3 regions of the Streptomyces sp. A2-16 genome follow, and region 2 is predicted to be linked to each of the others. Evidence: riboswitches for the same ligand, from Rfam matches in the RefSeq annotation. Region 2 holds a riboswitch; each other region holds the start of a gene.

What was found. A riboswitch is a leader RNA that binds a small molecule or an ion and turns the genes downstream of it on or off. The one in region 2 is predicted to bind cyclic di-AMP.
Positions count from the first base shown of each region.
Region 1: it holds a riboswitch for cyclic di-AMP, as region 2 does, so the genes downstream of both, IOD14_RS40075 (transglycosylase family protein) here and IOD14_RS42540 (M23 family metallopeptidase) in region 2, are expected to answer to the same signal.
Region 3: it holds a riboswitch for cyclic di-AMP, as region 2 does, so the genes downstream of both, IOD14_RS10185 (M23 family metallopeptidase) here and IOD14_RS42540 (M23 family metallopeptidase) in region 2, are expected to answer to the same signal.

Region 1 covers NZ_CP063808.1:8,943,963-8,950,492, reverse strand. The annotation lists gene IOD14_RS40095 (SurA N-terminal domain-containing protein) at 1-591, shown strand, start outside; gene IOD14_RS40090 (nucleoside triphosphate pyrophosphohydrolase) at 1,013-2,017, shown strand; gene IOD14_RS40085 (cytochrome P450) at 2,145-3,458, shown strand; gene IOD14_RS40080 (transglycosylase family protein) at 3,650-4,660, shown strand; cyclic di-AMP (ydaO/yuaA leader) riboswitch at 4,820-5,028, shown strand; gene IOD14_RS40075 (transglycosylase family protein) at 5,032-5,715, shown strand; gene eno (phosphopyruvate hydratase) at 6,012-6,530, shown strand, end outside.
Region 2 covers NZ_CP063808.1:9,479,413-9,485,942, reverse strand. The annotation lists partial or broken gene IOD14_RS42565 (histidine kinase) at 1-688, opposite strand, end outside; gene IOD14_RS42560 (hypothetical protein) at 845-1,105, opposite strand; gene IOD14_RS42555 (alginate lyase family protein) at 1,213-2,436, shown strand; tRNA gene IOD14_RS42550 (tRNA-Met) at 2,491-2,564, shown strand; gene IOD14_RS42545 (PP2C family protein-serine/threonine phosphatase) at 2,672-3,757, shown strand; cyclic di-AMP (ydaO/yuaA leader) riboswitch at 3,982-4,139, shown strand; gene IOD14_RS42540 (M23 family metallopeptidase) at 4,151-5,176, shown strand; gene IOD14_RS42535 (aldo/keto reductase) at 5,343-6,287, shown strand; gene IOD14_RS42530 (PrsW family intramembrane metalloprotease) at 6,335-6,530, opposite strand, start outside.
Region 3 covers NZ_CP063808.1:2,234,183-2,240,712, forward strand. The annotation lists gene IOD14_RS10170 (DNA topoisomerase IV subunit A) at 1-927, opposite strand, end outside; gene IOD14_RS10175 (pitrilysin family protein) at 1,291-2,682, shown strand; gene IOD14_RS10180 (pitrilysin family protein) at 2,679-4,067, shown strand; cyclic di-AMP (ydaO/yuaA leader) riboswitch at 4,277-4,441, shown strand; gene IOD14_RS10185 (M23 family metallopeptidase) at 4,455-5,216, shown strand; gene IOD14_RS10190 (GntR family transcriptional regulator) at 5,406-6,101, shown strand; gene IOD14_RS10195 (HPr family phosphocarrier protein) at 6,229-6,510, opposite strand.

The sequences.
Region 1 (6,530 bases), 540 kb from region 2:
CCCCTGCTCACCGCCTGCGGAAGCGACGCGCATCCCGGCGCGGCGGCCGTCGTCGGCGGGCAGCGGATCACCGTCGCCCAGCTGGAGAACCGGGTGACCGAGGTGCGTGACGCGCAGCGGGCGGCCGTCACGGACGAGGCGCAGTACAAGCAGGCCATCGCCAAGACCGGCACCCTCACCCGGGACGTCCTGCACGGGATGGTCCTCGACCGGGTGCTGCACCAGGCGGCCGCCGACGCGGGCGTGAGCGTGACCCGCAAGCAGGTCCAGGAGCTGCGCTCCGGCCTGGAGGAGCAGGCGGGCGGCGCCAAGGGCCTGGAGACGGCCTGGCTCCAGCAGTACGGCATCGCACCCGAGCGCCTCGACGAGAACCTCCGCCTCCAGCTGGAGGCCCAGAAACTCGCCGCGAAGCTCGGCACCGACACCAGCGACCCCGCGTTCTGGGGCGCCCTGAGCAAGGCGTCCAAGCAACTCGACGTCGACCTCAACCCGCGCTACGGCACCTGGGACGTGACCAAGAGCACCCGCGTCGACGCGAAGACCCCGTGGGTACGGGAGGTCACGGCGACGGGGAGCGAACAGAGCGCCTAGCGGGCCGGGGGCGGCCGAGAGCACTGAGGGACGCCCCCACCGCAACCGCAAGGCATCCCGACCGCAAGGCACCCCTGCCACCGGGCATCCCGACCGCTAGGCGCCCCGACCACCGGGCGCCCCGACCGCCGCGCGTCCCGACCGCTAGGCGCCCCAACAACTGGGCGTCCCGGCCACCGGGCGTCCGGGCGGTAAGGCGTCCCGACCACCGGGCGTCCGGGCGGCAAGGCATCCCGATCACCGAGCGCCCCGGCCGCAAAGCGCCCCGACGACCAGGCGCCCCCACGGCATGACGCCCCCACGGCATGGCACCCCCACCACCAGGCCCCCACCGTGGACGGATGATCGTACGATCACCCCGCCGCCCCCGGCCTGTGGACAAACTGATCGCCCCGTCGGCGCCGTGCGTTAGCTTCGAATCGTGAACGCAACCGGCTTCGAGCCCGCCCCCGACCAGGACCCCGACACGGCGTCCGCCCCCGGCCGCATCGTCCTGCTCACCACCAGCCACCGCGTCGCCCCCGGCCTGCTGTCCTGGCCCGCCTGGCAGGCGCTGCACGCCGCCGACCGGGTTCTGTGCGCGGACGGCGCCCACCCCCAGCTGCCCTATCTGCGGGAGGCGGGGACAGCCGTCGACGAGACGTCCCCGACCGCCGAGGAACTGGTCGGAGCGTGCGCGGGCGGACGGACGGTGGTCGTCGTGGCCACGGGCGAGGGCGAGCCGGCCCTCACGGACGGTCTGGCCCGCCTCGCCGGATCCGGACGCGTGCAGATGCCCGAGCTGGAGCTGCTCCCCGCCTCCTACGACCTGCCCGGCGCCCGGCTCCTCGACCTCGTCCAGGTCATGGACCGCATCCGCGCCGAATGCCCCTGGTCCTCCCAGCAGACCCACAAGGGCCTCGCGAAGTACGGCATCGAGGAGGCGTACGAACTCGTCGAGGCCATTGAGGAGGGTGACCGCGACGAACTCCGCGAGGAACTGGGAGACGTCCTGCTCCAGGTGATCTTCCACTCCCGGATAGCCGAGGACGACCCGGACGCCCCCTTCTCCATCGACGACGTCGCTGGCGGCATCGTCACCAAGCTCATCCACCGCCACCCGCACGTCTTCGGCGACGAGACGGCCAGCACCCCCGAGGAGGTCAAGGCGCACTGGCTGCGCACCAAGGCGATAGAGAAACAGCGCACCTCGGTGACCGAAGGCGTCCCCCTCGGCCAGCCCGGTCTCGCCCTCGCGGCCAAGCTGGCGTCGCGGGTGCGGACGGCCGGGCTGGAGGTACCCCTGCCCCAAGGGGAGGGCATCGGCTACCGACTGCTCGCCCTGGCCGCGCACGCGGAGGCGGAGGGCGTGGACCCGGAGGCGGCCCTGCGGGCGGCGGCACGGGCGTACCGGGATGCCGTCCTCCGAGCGGAACAGGGGAGCTGAGCGCCGGCGACAGGGGAGGGGAGGGGAGGGGGGACACCTCCGACCGCCGAGAAGACGGCCCCGCCAGACAAAGTGCCCCCGGGAAGCCCCCGGAAGCGCCCCGGAAAATCCCGGATACCGTCAGAGAGTGACCGACCACCCCGCCTCTCCCACCCCCACCCCCACCCCCTCCCCCTCTCCCTCTCCCTCTCCAACTCCCGCCCCCGACCTCTTCACCTGGGAGTTCGCCACCAACCCCTACCCCGCCTACGCCTGGCTCCGGGAGCACGCGCCGGTGCACAGGACCCGGCTGCCCAGTGGGGTGGAGGCCTGGCTGGTCACCCGGTACGCCGATGCCAAGCAGGCTCTCGCCGACCAGCGGCTCAGCAAGAACCCGGCGCATCACGACGAACCCGCGCACGCCAGGGGCAGGACCGGTATCCCGGGGGAGCGCAAGGCGGACCTGATGACGCATCTGCTGAACATCGACCCACCGGACCACACCAGGCTCCGACGGCTCGTCAGCAAGGCGTTCACACCCAGGAGGGTCGCCGAGTTCGCGCCCCGGGTGCAGGAGTTGACCGACCGTCTCATCGACGGGTTCGCGGCCACCGGAAGCGCCGACCTCATCCACGAGTTCGCCTTCCCGCTCCCCATCTACGCGATCTGCGACCTGCTCGGCGTCCCCCGCGAGGACCAGGACGACTTCCGGGACTGGGCGGGCATGATGATCCGGCACAGCGGGGGGCCGCGGGGCGGGGTCGCGCGGTCGGTGAAGAAGATGCGCGGTTATCTCGCCGAACTCATCCACCGCAAGCGGGAGGCGCTGCCCGACGAGCCCGCTCCGGGTGAGGACCTCATCTCCGCGCTCATCCGCGCCTCCGACCACGGCGAGCACCTCACCGAGAACGAGGCCGCGGCGATGGCCTTCATCCTGCTGTTCGCGGGCTTCGAGACCACCGTCAATCTCATCGGGAACGGCACCTACGCCCTCCTCACCCACCCGGGGCAGCGCCAAAGGCTCCAGCAGTCCCTCGCCGAGGGCCGCAGGGACCTGCTCGAAACCGGGGTGGAAGAGCTCCTGCGGTACGACGGCCCCGTCGAGCTGGCCACCTGGCGGTTCGCCACCGAACCCCTCCGCATCGGCGGACAGGACATCGCCGTCGGCGACCCGGTGCTCGTCGTGCTCGCCGCCGCGGACCGGGATCCGGAGCGGTTCGCCGACCCCGATGTGCTCGATCTGTCCCGCCGTGACAATCAGCACCTCGGTTACGGCCACGGCATCCACTACTGCCTCGGTGCCCCGCTCGCCCGTCTGGAGGGCCAGACCGCGCTCGCCACCCTCCTCACCCGGCTCCCGGACCTTCAACTCGCGGTGGATTCGGCTGATTTGCGCTGGCGTGGTGGGCTCATCATGCGTGGACTGCGTACTTTGCCCGTGGAGTTCACGCCCGTCCGGTAATGGACCGAGGGGTCCGGCGTATCCCCGAGGGGGGCCGCCTAAACATGACGTGCCCTCAAGTCTGTGATCTTCACGTGATCTACGCGGCATTAACTTGTGACAAGTGATCGAATCCCTATACGTTCACGGACCAGCGCGGTGCCTGTACCACCTGCCGCGCTGGTCCCTGCTCTCTCGGGAAAGGTCCCCCCATGCTCTCCGGGAACGGTCGTCACCGTCGCCCCCGTCAGGCTCCGGCTCTCCTCGTTGCGGCCGGTGTGACGGGATCCGCCATCGCGATCCCACTGCTCGGGGCGACCGGGGCGAGCGCCGCCACCGGCACCACGTGGGACCGGGTCGCGGAGTGCGAGAGCGGCGGCTCCTGGAGCGCGAACGACGGCAACGGCTACTACGGCGGCCTCCAGATGTCCCAGGAGAACTGGGAGAAGTACGGCGGCCTCGAGTACGCCAAGACCGCCGACCTGGCCAGCCGCAACCAGCAGATAGCCGTGGCCGAGAAGCTCCTCGCGGACCAGGGCATCGCCGCGTGGCCGACCTGCGGTCTGCTCAACGGCCTCAGCAAGGACTCGAGCTCGGCCGACGTGGACACGGGCGTGGGCAGCGGGACGCCCTCGGCCTCGGCGTCCGGATCGTCTGAATCATCCGGTTCCTCTAGTTCGTCGGGTTCTTCCGGATCCTCCGGTTCATCCAACTCGTCGGGCTCCGAGGATTCTTCCGGACTGCTCGACGCGCTGGACGGCTCGTCCGCGACGCCTTCGCCGTCGGCCACTCCCTCCAGCGGCAAGGACAGTTCCGACAGCTCGGACAAAAAGAACTCTTCGGGATCCGAGGGTTCCGCCACGGGGGAGGCGCAGTCCTCCGACAGCTCGCCCGTGGTGAGCGCGGATGAGGATGAAGCGGACAAGTCGTGGCAGGAGGGCAGTTCTTCGGCTCTCGTGGACGTCGGCGCCCTCGGCTCCGGCAAGCACCGCGGCGACAGTGCCGAGGAGGCCGTGACGAAGAGCGCGGCCCCGTCCTCGGTTGGCGGCCGTCATGCCGCCCGCACCTACACGGTCCAGGAGGGCGACTCGCTGGTCTCCATCGCCGACTCCCTTGGTCTCGACGGCGGATGGCGTGCCCTCTACGCCGAGAACAAGGACCGCATCGGGGCCGACCCGAGCAACATCGTCGCCGGTCAGACGCTCGACACAGGGGCTGAATAGGGCCGAAAAGGCCTGAAAAACAGCGCGAGTTCACGTCACACTTCGCACCGAATGTCCACTTTGGTGAAAGTGTGGGATGAGTCTCAGAAGCCCTGATCGTCTTTGAAATTCCGCCGAGCGCGTGTCTACGGTCGTCACCGCTCGGCAACCCGAGCCCCGTCTGTCGCAACGCCGAATCCTGCCAGCGGCCGTACGGGAACAGTCGTCGCGTCATGCGCCGTAGGCAGGAGCGGGGGACCCAAGGTAAGTGCCGGACCCAGCAGTTCACGCTGGACCGGCTTGGGGTGAAGTCACGCAGCTCGCGTGACCGGGCAACTCAACCGGCCCGAACCCGACAGCTCACCTCGCAGGCGTCGGTGAGGGGATCCACCATGCTGTTTTCCGGTAAGGGCAAGCACCGTCGTCCGTCCAAGGCCACCCGTGCCGCCGCGCTCGCCGGTGTCACCGGTGTCGCCATCGCCGCCCCGCTGATGGCGGCCGGCAGTGCCTCCGCCGCCACCGCCTCCGAGTGGGACGCCGTCGCCCAGTGCGAGTCCGGCGGCAACTGGTCCATCAACACCGGCAACGGCTACTACGGCGGCCTGCAGTTCTCCGCCTCCACCTGGGCCGCGTACGGCGGCACCCAGTACGCCGCGCAGGCCAACCAGGCCAGCAAGTCGCAGCAGATCTCCGTCGCCGAGAAGGTCCTCGCCTCCCAGGGCAAGGGTGCCTGGCCGGTCTGCGGCACGGGCCTGTCCAGCGCCACCTACAACGGCGGCAGCAGCTCGTCCTCCTCGAACTCCGGCTCCTCGAACACGAGCAGCCGTTCGACCGAGGAGCAGAGCGCCTCCCGTTCGACCGACCGCCCGGCGGCCAAGAAGACCGTCACCACCCCGACCGGCAAGAAGGTCAAGAAGGGCGACGGCGAGTACAAGGTCGTCAAGGGCGACACCCTCAGCTCGATCGCCGAGAAGCACAAGGTCAAGGGCGGCTGGCAGAAGCTGTTCAAGCTGAACAAGGACATCATCGCCGACGCCGACTTCATCTACCCGGGCCAGCAGCTGCACCTGAAGTGACGCTCAGCTGAACCACAGCGCCCTCACATCCGTGGTCCTCATACTGAAGGACCTCGTGAGGGTTCCCCCCCCCGTCCCCACGGGCTCCCCGCTCCGGTGCGTGTTCCCCCGTACGCACCGGGGCGGGGTTTTTTGTGCGCGCTTGCCGGGACGTCTTTGTTCAGTTCAGAAACAATTTACTCTCGGTTCTGTCCACGGGGCGGTCCACACGGTGGCCGATCCCCCGGAGCCGGTTAGGCTCGGTCTCGCAGAACCCACCGCGGTCCCGGCGGACCGTGTCACATCCCAAGAAGGAGATGCTCGTGCCGTCCATCGACGTCGTCGTAGCCCGGGAAATCCTCGACTCGCGAGGGAACCCCACCGTCGAGGTCGAGGTCGGCCTCGACGACGGCAGCACGGGTCGTGCCGCCGTCCCGTCCGGCGCCTCCACGGGCGCCTTCGAGGCCATCGAGCTGCGCGACGGTGACCCGAACCGCTACCAGGGCAAGGGCGTCGAGAAGGCCGTCCTCGCGGTCATCGAGCAGATCGGCCCGGAGCTCGTCGGCTACGACGCCACCGAGCAGCGCCTGATCGACCAGGCGATGTTCGACCTGGACGCCACCGACAACAAGGGCTCGCTCGGCGCCAACGCCATCCTCGGCGTCTCCCTCGCCGTCGCCCACGCCGCCTCCGAGGCCAGCGACCTCCCGCTCTTCCGCTACCTGGGCGGCCCGAACGCGCACCTGCTGCCGGTGCCGATGATGAACATCCTGAACGGCGGCTCGCACGCCGACTCCAACGTGGACATCCAGGAGTTCATGATCGCCCCGATCGGC
Region 2 (6,530 bases):
GCTTGCGGGCGGCGTCCGGGTCCCGGTCTCAGGCCCGCTTGGCCAGTCCGATCCGCATCGACAGCGCCACCAGGTTGGCCTGGGCGCCGTCGTGCAGATCCCGCTCGATGCGGCGCAGTTCGGCCTCGTGCGCGGCGATCGCGTCGGCCCTGGTCTCCTTCAGTTCCTCGACCCGCCGGGCCCACCTGGCCTTCGGGGAGGGCATCAGCAGCACGGTCGACCAGCGGGCCTCGGTGTCCGCGAGCCGCACGATCAGCGGCAGGACGACGGGGTCGCGGCGCAGCGCTCCGGCCCACACCCCGTCGACTACCAGGCCGAGGGGCCACAGCGGGAGCGCGAGGACGAGGAGGGCGCCGTAGAGGTAGGAGGCGACCATCCAGCGCAGGTCGGTGAGCGTGCCGGGGTCGCGCACCGAGGTGCGCAGCCGTTCGCGGAGCGTGCCGGTCATGGGCGTGTACGCCTCGGGGATCTCCCGGCCCGTCCACAGGGCGGTCAGGTTCCGCTTGGCGCCGGCGATCCGCCGGATCAGCAGCACGGCCTCGGGCAGCAGCCAGCAGCCGACCACCGCGAGCGTGCCGATGGCGGCGATGAGCAGCACCGTGACGAAGAGGTACATGCCGAAGCACATGGCCGCGGCCACGACCAGGTGCACGGTCGCCGTCGCCGCACGCTGCCCTGCCTTCCACATGCGGCTCACGCTGGAGGACCGGTCCCGGGATGCGCGGTGCAGCCAGCTACACCATCGGGGCCCGGACGCGGCTGACTCCCGGCGGGCCTCCGCCCTGTCCGGCCCGGACGCGGCTCACTCTCGGCGGTCCTCCGCGCCGTCCGGCCTGTACGCGGCTCACTCCCGGCGGTCCTCCGCGCCGTCGCCGTGGTCGCGGACCCAGTTCCGGTGGGCGTTCGACCCCTCGCGGCCGGGCGAGAGCCTCAGAACGGCTCCGCCGTCGATCTGCTCCAGGCTCGTGATCACGTAGGGCGAGCCGGTGTGCACCGCCAGCCGGATGCTCCCGTTGGCGAACTCCGTCACCCGCAGGGTCCGGCCGCCGGAGAGCGGGATGTCCCGCTTGTCGATCTCCACCGGCCGTTCGTCGGCTGCCGTCATGGTCCCCTCCTCGTTTCCCGTGAGAGGCGTCACGGTACGCCGGACCCGCCCGGCCGATCGGCCCAACCGGACCTGCGCCGCACCCCCCGCCGTCCCACCCTGGCCCCATGGCCCCCAGACACACCGCCGCCCTGCTGCTCGCGCCCCTGCTCGGCCTCCTGCTCGCCTCCTGCGGCACGGTCGACCCCGGCACCCGCACGATGGCCCGCGCCCTCCCCGCGGACGCGCACTTCACCCATCCGGGGGTGCTCGTCGGCAAGCGGCAGCTGGACACCGTGCGGGAGCGGGTCACGGCGGGGAAGCAGCCGTGGCTCACGGCCTATCTGGCCATGCGGGACAGCAGGTACGGGTCGTACAAGTACCGGCCCGAGCCGTACGCGAGCGTCGACTGCCCTGGCGGCGCCCACGCCGACCGGCCCGCGCACGGCTGTGTGGAGGAGCGCGAGGACGCCATCGCCGCCTACACGCAGGCCCTCCTGTTCGGCGTCACCGGCAAGCGGGAGCACGCCGTGAAGGCCAGGGAGATCATGGACGCCTGGTCGGCGCGCATGCGGCGGCACACGGAGGAGGACTCCGGGCTCCAGACCGGCTGGGCCGGGTCCACCTGGGCCCGGGCCGCCGAGATCATCCGCCACGGCGGGACCGCGGGCTGGCCCGAGGGGCGGGTCCGGCGGTTCGAGCGCATGCTGCGGACCGCCTATCTGCCGGCCGTCACCCGGAAGGTGCCCGACTACAACGGCAACTGGGACCTCGTGATGACGGACGCGGCCATCGGCATCGCCGTCTTCCTCGACGACCACAGGGCCTTCGACCACGCCCTGCAACGGTTCCGCGAGCGGGTGCCGGCGTACTTCTATCTGGAGAAGGACGGCAGGGTCCCGCTCACCCCGCCGGGCAGCACGGTCGACACCCCGCGGAAGCTGACCACCTACTGGTTCGGGCAGACGGCCTTCAAGGACGGCGTCTCCCAGGAGACCTGCCGCAACTTCCAGCACGTGGGGTACGCGCTCGCCGCGACCGCCCATGTCGCCGAGACCGCCTGGCACCAGGGCGTCGACCTGTACGGCGAGGTCGCCGACCGGCTCGAGGCGGCGCTCGCCCTCCACGCCCGCTACCAGTCGGGCGAGTCAGCGCCCGCCTGGCTGTGCGGCGGCAAGGTGGTCCGCACCATGGGCCCCGATCTGGAGGTCGCCCTCGACCACCTGGAGAACCGGCTCCACGTCCCGGTCCCGGCCGCGCACAAGCTCGCCGAGGAGACCCGGCCGGCCGGCACCGACAACCTGTTCGTCGCCTGGGAGACCCTCACCCACGCCGGGAACCCGGGCCTGTGAGACAACCCTGGCGCGAACCGCCCCGCGGATGGCGTACAGTAGTGAACACAACGGCGCGGGGTGGAGCAGCTCGGTAGCTCGCTGGGCTCATAACCCAGAGGTCGCAGGTTCAAATCCTGTCCCCGCTACTCAAGGCTCAGGGCCGGAGTCCAGTCACTGGACTCCGGCCCTGAGTGTTTCCCCCGACCGGAGCACCCGGCTCGCCCGCGGACCGCAACCGGGCGAACCTGGACGTGTGGAGCAGGAGGGGCGGATCTCGCACGCGCGCAGCTTCGTCCGCGTGCTCCCGATGCTGCTGCTCGTCGCCGGGGCGTTCTACGACTACCTGACCCCGACCCAGTTCTCCGCGGCGCCCCTGTTCACCGCCACCCCCCTGGTCGCGGCCCCGCTCTACTCGCGGCGCGGCACCGTCCTCACCGGCGTCGCCACCGTCCTCGTCGTCCTCGCGGTCCACCTGCAGCTCGGCATCGTCCTCGAAGCCGACGCCGTCACCGAGACGGTGACCGTGATCACGGTCGCCGTCCTCGCGGTCCTCATCAATCTCCTCGTCCGCCGCAGCAGCGAACAGCTCGCCTCCCAGCGCGAGATCGCCGAGGCCGCCCAGCGCGCGGTGCTGCCCGGTCCCCCGGGACGGATCGGCGGGTTCGACATCGCCGTGCGCTACGAGGCGGCCCAGGAGGACGCGTTCATCGGCGGCGACCTGTACGCCGTGCAGGACAGCCCGCACGGGGTACGGCTGATCGTCGGGGACGTGCGCGGCAAGGGGATGGGGGCGGTGGCGGCCGTCGTGATCGTCATCGGGGCGTTCCGGGAGGCCGCCGAGCAGGAGACCACCCTGGAGGCCGTCGCGCAGCGCCTGGAGCGGGCGCTGGAGCGGGAGGCGGCGCGGCGGGACAGCGTCGACATCCTCGAGGGGTTCGCGACGGTCGTCCTCGCCGAACTCCCGCACGGCGACGGGATCGTACGGATCGTCAACCGCGGCCACCCGCCTCCCCTGCTGCTGCACGGCGACGGCACGGTGGACGAACTGCCCGCCTGCAGCCCCGCGCTGCCGCTCGGCATGGGCGACCTCGGTACCTGGCCCGACCTGGCGGAGGAGCACCGCTTCCCGGGCGGGGCCACGCTGCTGCTGTACACCGACGGACTGTCCGAGGCGCGGGACGGGCGCGGGCGGTTCTACGACCCCGAGGCGCGGCTGACCGGCCGGGCCGTCCCGGAGCCGGGCGCACTGCTCGCCGCCCTCGCGGGCGAGGCGCGCCGGCATTCCGGGGGCTTCCTCACCGACGACATGGTCCTGCTCGCCCTGAGAAGGCCTGTGTGACGCGGGGTGATCGGACGACCGCCCTCCGCATAGCGTCTGACGTGCCGTCAAGGTCCGTGGGTTACCCGAGGTCAGGCCAACTCGCCCGTTTTTAGCCGTTCATGGGCCGTAAGTCCTGCGGGATTTCGTTAATGATCAAGCGGAACAGCTTGGAATCGGCCCCCCGGGTCTATTAACGTTCGATAACGCAGCGCGGTCGTCCCAGCCGTCACAAGAGACGGCTCCGTGCTCACGCGCCGAATTCCGCAAGGGAACCGGGGAACCACCAACTTGGGGTGAATCGCTCGTACTCCGCCGTGGCAGCACGGCGGGTATACGCGCGTAGGAGACCTTCCTGCTCCGAACCCGTCAGCTAACCCGGTAGGCGAGAAGGAAGGAAAGGAGCGCGCCCACGTGGCGTCCAACCCGCCTGCCCCCGAGGCCCCGTCCGTACCACGCAGCACTCTCGTGTACGGCGGCTACCGCGCCGACGACGAGGCCCCGCTCGGCGAGTGGAACCCGACCGCGGACTCCCTGGCCCCGGTACGAGGCCGGCACCGCGTCGCCAAGCAGCGCGGCGGAGGATTCGCCCGCAGCTCCACCGTTCTCGGCGTCGGTGTCATAGCCGCCGTCAGCGCCGGCGGTATGGCCAGCGCCAACACCGGCAAGCCGCCGGTCTCCATCTCGATGCCCGACCTGCCGAACGTCGGCTCGCTCATCTCGGACGACGCCGACTCGGCCGCGGACGACACGAGCGCCTTCAGCAGTGTCGGCGCCACCACCGCGGACACCGCGCAGGGCGCCTCGGACGCCGGTGAGGCGCTGCGTTCGCGCATCCTGGCCCAGGCCGAGCAGCAGCAGGACCAGATCGACACCAAGGCCGCCCAGGCCGTCGCGGCCGCCGCCGAGAAGGAGGCCGACGCGGCCGCCGCCAAGGCGGAGAAGGAGGCCCAGGAGCAGGCCGCCGCCGCGAAGAAGAAGGCGGAGGAGGCGGCCGCGAAGGTGGCCGAGGCCGCGCGCCTGGCCGAGCTCGCCAAGCAGTACACGCTGCCGACCTCGTCGTACACCATCACCTCGACCTTCGGGCAGGCCGGTTCGCTGTGGTCCTCCGGCTACCACACGGGCCTCGACTTCGCCGCCCCCACGGGCACGCTCATCAAGGCGATCCACAGCGGCACCATCACCGAGGCGGGCTGGGCCGGTTCCTACGGCTACCGCACGATCCTCACCCTCGACGACGGCACCGAGCTGTGGTTCTGCCACCAGTCCTCGATCAGCGTCAGCGTCGGCCAGAAGGTCGGCACCGGTGACGTCATCGGCCGCGTGGGCGCCACGGGCAACGTGACCGGCGCGCACCTGCACCTGGAGGTCCACCCGAACGGCGCGGCCGACGGGATCGACCCGATGGCGTGGCTGCGGGGCAAGGGGCTCAACCCCTGAGGTTCCCTCTTCCTACGGTTTCCGACGGCCCTGACGACGTCCCCCCGACGCCAGGGCCGTCGGCGTGTGTGGGGGCAGAGTTCCGGAGGGGGTGATTCCGGTTGTTTACGAGGACTTTGCGGCCGTAGCGGAAGAGCGGCGTCCCGGACGGGCGTTGACGTATGGCATGACTTCTCTGCGCAAGCTCGGCTCCTCCGACCTCGAGGTCTTCCCGCTCTCCCTCGGCGGCAACGTCTTCGGCTGGACCGCCGACGAGGCCACCTCCTTCGCCGTCCTCGACGCGTACACCGCGGCCGGCGGCAACTTCGTCGACACGGCCGACTCCTACTCGGCGTGGGTCGACGGGAACTCCGGCGGCGAGTCCGAGACCGTCATCGGCAAGTGGCTGGCGGCCCGCGGCAACCGCGACGACGTCGTCATCGCCACGAAGGTCAGCCAGCACCCCGACTTCCCCGGCCTGACCGCCGGGAACATCAAGGCCGCCGCCGACGCCTCGCTGCAGCGTCTGGGCACCGACCACATCGACCTCTACTACACGCACTTCGACAAGACCGAGGTGCCGGTCGAGGAGATCATCGGCGCGCTGGACGAGCTGGTGAAGGCGGGCAAGGTGCGGGCGATCGGCGCCTCCAACATCTCCGCCGCGCGGCTTTCGGAGTCCCTCGCCTTCTCCGACCGCGAGGGCCTGGCGCGCTATGTCGCCCTCCAGCCCCACTACAACCTGGTCTCGCGTGACACCTATGAGGGCGAGCTGGAGTCGGTGGCCGCCCGCGCGGGCCTGGCCGCCGTCCCGTACTACGCCCTCGCCTCCGGGTTCCTCACCGGCAAGTACCGCCCGGGCGCGACGGTCGCAAGTCCGCGGGCCGCGGGCGCCGGAAAGCACCTGGACACCGACCGCGGCCGGAAGGTCCTCGCGGCCCTGGACGACATCGCCGAGGCCCACACGGTCCCGGTCGCCACGGTCGCCCTCGCCTGGCTCGCGGCCCAGCCGACGGTCGCAGCCCCGATCGCCTCCGCACGGACGGTGGAACAGCTCCCGGCACTGCTGAAGGTGGCGGACCTGACCTTGACGGAGGAGGAACTGGAGCGCTTGACGGCGGCGTCGGCGTAGGGCGACGGCGCTCGGCGGCGCTCGGCGGTGCCGAACCCCGCGCAGCCCTACGTCCGGTACGGGTTGTACGCGGGATACGGCACCGTCGGCTGGGGGTGGACCGGGTGGACCGGCTGGACCGGGTAGGCAGGATGGGTCGGCTGGGTCGGATACCCGTACACCCCGTACACCGGCCAAGGCGGCGCGGCCACCGGTACCGGCGGGGCTGTCGTCCGGGCCGCGTGGTCCAGGGCCTGCCGGGCC
Region 3 (6,530 bases), 7.2 Mb from region 2:
GCGGTCGGTGAGGTCCTTGACGTCGGCGATGCCCTGGAGCTTCTTCGAGCCGACCAGGTCCTTGATCTTGGCGATCACCTTCTCCGGGCCGACCGTGAAAGGCAGCTCGGTGACGACCAGACCCTTGCGGCGGGCGGTCACCGTCTCCACCGACACCGTCGCGCGGATCTTGAAGGTGCCGCGGCCCGTCTCGTAGGCGTCCCGGATGCCGGAGAGACCGACGATCCGGCCGCCGGTGGGCAGGTCGGGGCCCGGGATGTGCTTCATCAGGGCGTCCAGATCCGCGTTCGGGTAGCGGATCAGGTGGCGGGCGGCCGCGATGACCTCGGTGAGGTTGTGCGGCGCCATGTTGGTGGCCATGCCGACCGCGATGCCGGAGGCGCCGTTCACCAGGAGGTTCGGGAAGGCGGCGGGCAGCGCGCCCGGCTCCTGCTCCTGGCCGTCGTAGTTGGGCGCGAAGTCGACCGTGTCCTCGTCGATGGACTCGGTCATCAGGCTCGCGGCCTCGGCAGCGCGGCACTCGGTGTACCGCATGGCGGCCGGCGGGTCGTCGTTGCCCAGCGAGCCGAAGTTTCCGTGGCCGTCGACCAGCGGCACGCTCATGGAGAAGGGCTGGGCCATGCGCACGAGGGCGTCGTAGATCGACGCGTCTCCGTGCGGGTGCAGCTTGCCCATCACTTCGCCGACCACGCGCGCGCACTTGACGTATCCGCGATCCGGGCGCAGGCCCATCTCGTTCATCTGGTAGACGATGCGCCGGTGCACCGGCTTGAGGCCGTCGCGGGCGTCCGGGAGCGCGCGGGAGTAGATGACCGAGTACGCGTACTCGAGGTACGAGCCCTTCATCTCGTCCACGACGTCGATGTCGAGGATCCGCTCCTCGTACGAGTCGTCGGGCGGCGGGGTCTTCGTGCTGCGGCGGGCCATCGCTGCCGGCTCCTCTTTTCTGGTCGCTCGCCTACGGGTCGCTCACATCGGCCCTTTGGCTCACTCTTGCTGAAGCGTGAACAGGATCTGACGCGGACCATTGTGGACCGCGGCACTGACAGTCCGGGCCAGGACCCGGCTGAGCCGCTCTGCCCGGCGACCACCGGGCCACCCGGCCCGGCGACCGCGCAGTGCCCTGCTCACGGTTGTCCGCAGGCTACGCGATCCGCTGTGGGCGTACGCGCCCCGGGAACTTCACCGAGGGTCCGCACGCTTGCATACAGTGGCAGGACCGGCAGGAAAACAGCTCCACGAACCGCGGTTTCCACGACCGCGACCGCGATCGAAGGGACGTACATGCCCATGGGTCACACGGCCACAGACCAGGCAGGCACCGGGGGCCTGACAGCGACCGAGCACCGCCTGGCCAACGGCCTGCGCGTGGTGCTCTCCGAGGACCACCTGACCCCGGTCGCGGCGGTGTGCCTCTGGTACGACGTCGGTTCGCGCCACGAGGTCAAGGGGCGTACCGGCCTGGCTCACCTCTTCGAGCACCTGATGTTCCAGGGCTCGAAGCAGGTGCACGGCAACGGGCACTTCGAGCTCGTCCAGGGCGCGGGCGGTTCGCTCAACGGCACGACCAGCTTCGAGCGCACCAACTACTTCGAGACCATGCCGACCCACCAGCTGGAGCTCGCCCTCTGGCTGGAGGCCGACCGCATGGGCTCGCTGCTGGCCGCCCTCGACGACGAGTCGATGGAGAACCAGCGCGACGTCGTCAAGAACGAGCGCAGGCAGCGCTACGACAACGTCCCCTACGGCACCGCGTTCGAGAAGCTCACCGCGCTCGCCTACCCGGAGGGCCACCCCTACCACCACACCCCGATCGGTTCGATGGCCGACCTGGACGCGGCCACCCTGGAGGACGCACGCGCGTTCTTCCGCACGTACTACGCGCCCAACAACGCCGTCCTGTCGGTGGTCGGCGACATCGACCCGGAGCGGACGCTCGCCTGGGTCGAGAAGTACTTCGGTTCCATCCCTTCGCACGACGGCAAGCCCGCGCCCCGCGACGGCTCCCTGCCCGAGATCATCGGGGAGCAGCTGCGCGAGGTCGTCGAGGAGGAGGTCCCTGCGCGCGCGTTGATGGCCGCCTACCGGCTGCCGCACGACGGCACGCGTGAGGCCGACGCGGCCGACCTCGCCCTCACCGTCCTCGGTGGCGGCGAGTCCTCCCGCCTCTACAACCGGCTCGTACGGCGCGACCGTACGGCCGTCGCGGCCGGCTTCGGCCTGCTGCGGCTGGCCGGTGCGCCCTCCCTGGGCTGGCTCGACGTGAAGACCTCCGGTGACGTCGAGGTGCCGGTCATCGAGGCCGCCATCGACGAGGAGCTCGCCCGGTTCGCCGAGGAGGGCCCGACCGCCGAGGAAATGGAGCGCGCCCAGGCCCAGTTGGAGCGCGAGTGGCTGGACCGGCTCGGCACCGTCGCCGGCCGTGCCGACGAACTGTGCCGCTACGCCGTCCTGTTCGGCGACCCCCAGCTCGCCCTGAGCGCCGTGCAGCGCGTCCTGGAGGTGAGCGCCGAGGAGGTCCGGGCGGTCGCCCAGGCCAAGCTGCGCCCCGACAACCGCGCGGTGCTCGTCTACGAACCCACCGCCCCGGGCGAGATCGCCCAGAGCGCCGAGGACGCGGACGCCCCGCAGTCCGCGGCCACCGTGGAAGCCACCGACGACAACGAGGAGGCGGCCAAGTGAGCGAGCTCGCCGCGATGGAGTTCCACCCGCAGCCGCAGGCGGGCGAGCCCAAGGTCTGGGCCTTCCCCGCCCCCGAGCGCGGGGCGCTCGACAACGGCCTCACCGTTCTGCGCTGCCACCGCCCCGGCCAGCAGGTCGTCGCCGTCGAGGTGCTCCTGGACGCCCCCCTGGAGGCCGAGCCGGCCGGACTGGACGGCGTGGCCACGATCATGGCGCGCGCCTTCTCCGAGGGCACCGACAAGCACTCCGCCGAGGAGTTCGCCGCCGAGCTGGAGCGCTGCGGCGCCACCCTCGACGCGCACGCCGACCACCCGGGCGTCCGGCTCAGCCTCGAAGTGCCGGCCTCCCGGCTCGCCAAGGCGCTCGGTCTGCTGGCCGACGCGCTCAGGGCGCCCGCGTTCGCGGACAGCGAGGTCGAGCGGCTCGTCAACAACCGCCTGGACGAGATCCCGCACGAGCTGGCCAACCCGTCCCGCCGCGCCGCCAAGGAGCTCTCCCGGGAGCTGTTCCCGGCGGACTCGCGCATGTCGCGTCCGCGCCAGGGCACCGAGGAGACGGTCGAGAACATCGACTCCGCGGCCGTGCGCGGCTTCTACGAGAAGCACGTGCGCCCCGCCACCGCGACCGCCGTGGTCGTCGGCGACCTCACCGGCATCGACCTGGACGCGCTGCTCGCCGACACCCTCGGCTCCTGGACGGGGTCCACGGCCCAGCCGCGCCCCGTGCCGCCGGTGACCGCCGACGACACCGGCCGGGTCGTCATCGTGGACCGTCCCGGCGCCGTCCAGACGCAGCTGCTGATCGGCCGCATCGGCGCCGACCGGCACGCACGCGTGTGGCCCGCGCAGGTGCTCGGCACGTACTGCCTCGGCGGCACCCTCACCTCCCGTCTGGACCGCGTCCTGCGCGAGGAGAAGGGCTACACCTACGGCGTACGGTCGTTCGGCCAGGTCCTCAGGTCCGCCCCGGACGGCTCGGGCGCCGCGATGCTCGCCATCAGCGGCTCGGTCGACACCCCCAACACCGGTCCCGCCCTGGACGATCTGTGGAAGGTGCTGCGCACGCTCGCCGAGGGCGGTCTCACCGACGCCGAGCGCGATGTCGCCGTGCAGAACCTCGTCGGGGTGGCGCCGCTCAAGTACGAGACCGCGGCGGCCGTCGCGAGCACGCTGGCCGACCAGGTCGAGCAGCACCTGCCCGACGACTACCAGGCGACCCTGTACCAGCAGCTCGCCGCGACCGGCACCGTCGAGGCCACCGCCGCCGTCGTGAACGCCTTCCCGGTGGACCGGCTGGTGACCGTCCTGGTCGGCGACGCGGCCGCCATCAAGGAGCCCGTCGAGGCCCTCGGCATCGGCGAGGTCAAGGTCGTGACGGCCGAGTAGCGGCACCCGACCTCAGGGGCCCTGGTGACGGAAGCGTCACCAGGGCCCCTTCGTCACCCGAGTTCGTCAGATGTCCGAATTGGGCAGGAGGTTGCCTGTCTGCCCTGTGGGATGCGCTACAAAAGCCCTGATCGGTTTGGGGATTGAAAGTGGCCCCGCTTAGCGTCCTCTGGGCTGTCCGTCAGGCACTGCGCCGCGCCCGCGGCACCGGGCAGTCATCGCCGAGTCCCCGCATGGCGCGAGCCAGGGGAGCCGGGGACCCACACCAAGAGTCCCTGGGGTGAATCGGACGCCCGCGCACCGCGAGGGGGTCCGTAGGAGACCTTCCTGCTCCGAACCCGTCAGCTAACCCGGTAGGCGAGAAGGAAGGAAAGGATCAGCCACTACATGGCGTTCACCTGCGCCACCGGGAAGCACCGTCGTCCCAGCCGCATGAAGCGCACCACCGCCCGCGCGGCGGGCGTCGCGGCCCTCGCCACCACCGGCGTCATCGGCACCATCGCCGCTCCGGCCCTCGCGGCCGACAACTCCGTCAGCTCCGTGGAACAGACCGGCCTCATGCCCGTCGTCAGCGCCGGTGACTCGCTCGCCGAGCAGATCGACGCCCAGGCCGTCGCCCAGGAGCGGGCCGCCGCGCAGAAGAAGGCGGCCGAGGAGGCCAGGCGCAAGGCCGAGGCGCGGGCCAAGGAGATCCGCGAGGCCAAGGAGCGCGCCGCCCGCGAGGCCGAGCGCAAGCGCCTCAACGCCTTCGTCGCCCCGATCTCCGGCTCCTACATCTCCACCGGCTACAAGAGCGGCGGCTCCCTGTGGTCGTCCGGCAGCCACACCGGTGTCGACTTCCACGCCGCGAGCGGCACCTCGGTCCACGCGGTCGGCCGCGGCACGGTCGTGGAGGCCGGCTGGGGCGGGTCGTACGGCAACAACATCGTGATCAGGATGGCCGACGGCACGTACACCCAGTACGGCCACCTGTCGTCCATCGGCGTCTCGGTCGGCCAGTCGGTCACCCCCGGCCAGCAGATCGGCGTCTCCGGCGCGACCGGCAACGTCACCGGCCCGCACCTGCACTTCGAGGCGCGCACCACGCCCGAGTACGGCTCGGACATCGACCCTGTCGCCTACCTGCGTTCGCACGGCGTGAACCTCTGACGGTCCCACCGCGCGATCTTTGCGAGACCCCGGCTCCCCGAGCCGGGGTTTCGTCGTTTCCACGGCCCTGTTGTCCAAAAAATATCCCCGGATTCCGGTCCGGCGTCGGAAATTCCCGCTCATTGCAATAGAGTCACTGAACACACGTCAATCGGCGACGTTTCACGGGGATTAAGACGGAGGTCGGACATGCGTATTCCGGCGCACTCGGTATGCACGGCGATCCGGGACGACATCGTCGCCGGTGTCTACGAGCGCGGCAGCCGGCTCACCGAGGAACTCCTCGCCCGCCGCTACGGCGTCTCCCGCGTCCCCGTCCGCGAGGCCCTGCGGACGCTGGAGGCCGAGGGCTTCGTGGTGACGCGGCGGCACGCGGGCGCGTGCGTGGCCGAACCGACCGAGCAGGAGGGCGCCGACCTCCTGGAGATGCGCATGCTCCTGGAACCGCTCGGTGCCTCCCGGGCCGCCCAGCGGCGCACCGAGGCCCATCTGAAGGTGCTGCGCGGCCTGGTCCGGCTGGGCCAGGAGCGGGCCAGGCGGGGCAACAGCGACGATCTGCGCTCGTTGGGGGGCTGGTTCCACGAGACGCTCGCGCAGGCCGCCGGCAGCCCCGCCCTGACCTCGATGCTGACCCAGCTGCGGCACAAGATCGCCTGGATGTACGCGGTGGACGCGCCGGCCGACCCCGTGGAGTCCTGGGCGGAGCACGGCGCGATCGTGGACGCGGTGGCCCGCGGCGACGGAGAGCGCGCGCGGGCGATCACGGCGCTGCACACCGAACGCTCGGGCGCGGTGCACCGGCTCCGATTCGTCGCCGGGCCGGACCGCGCGGACCGTGTGAGGACCTCGCAACATCCTGTAAACGTGACGGGTGTGCGGCATTAACACGGGCGCCGTATACAAAGAGGAGTAATTCGCGGGGCGGTATTTCTGCTGCCCATTCAAAGGGAAAAGCGAAGGGCCCGCCCGATAATTCGGACGAGCCCTCCGGTGCTTTTCAGGGCACCCGTTCTCAGACGGTCTCGGGAAGCTCCTCGAGCCCCTCGGCGACCAGCTTCGCGAGCCGGTCGAGGGCCACGTCCGCGCCCTCGGCGTCGGAGGCGAGGACGATCTCCTCGCCGCCCTGTGCGCCCAGGCCGAGCACGGCCAGCATGGAGGCCGCGTTGACGGGGTTGCCGTCGGCCTTGGCGATCGTCACCGGGATACCTGCGGCCGTGGCGGCCCGGACGAAGATGGAAGCGGGGCGGGCGTGGAGGCCCTCGGCCCAGCCGACGTTGACGCGGCGCTCAGCCATGTGATGCTGCCCTTCGGTGT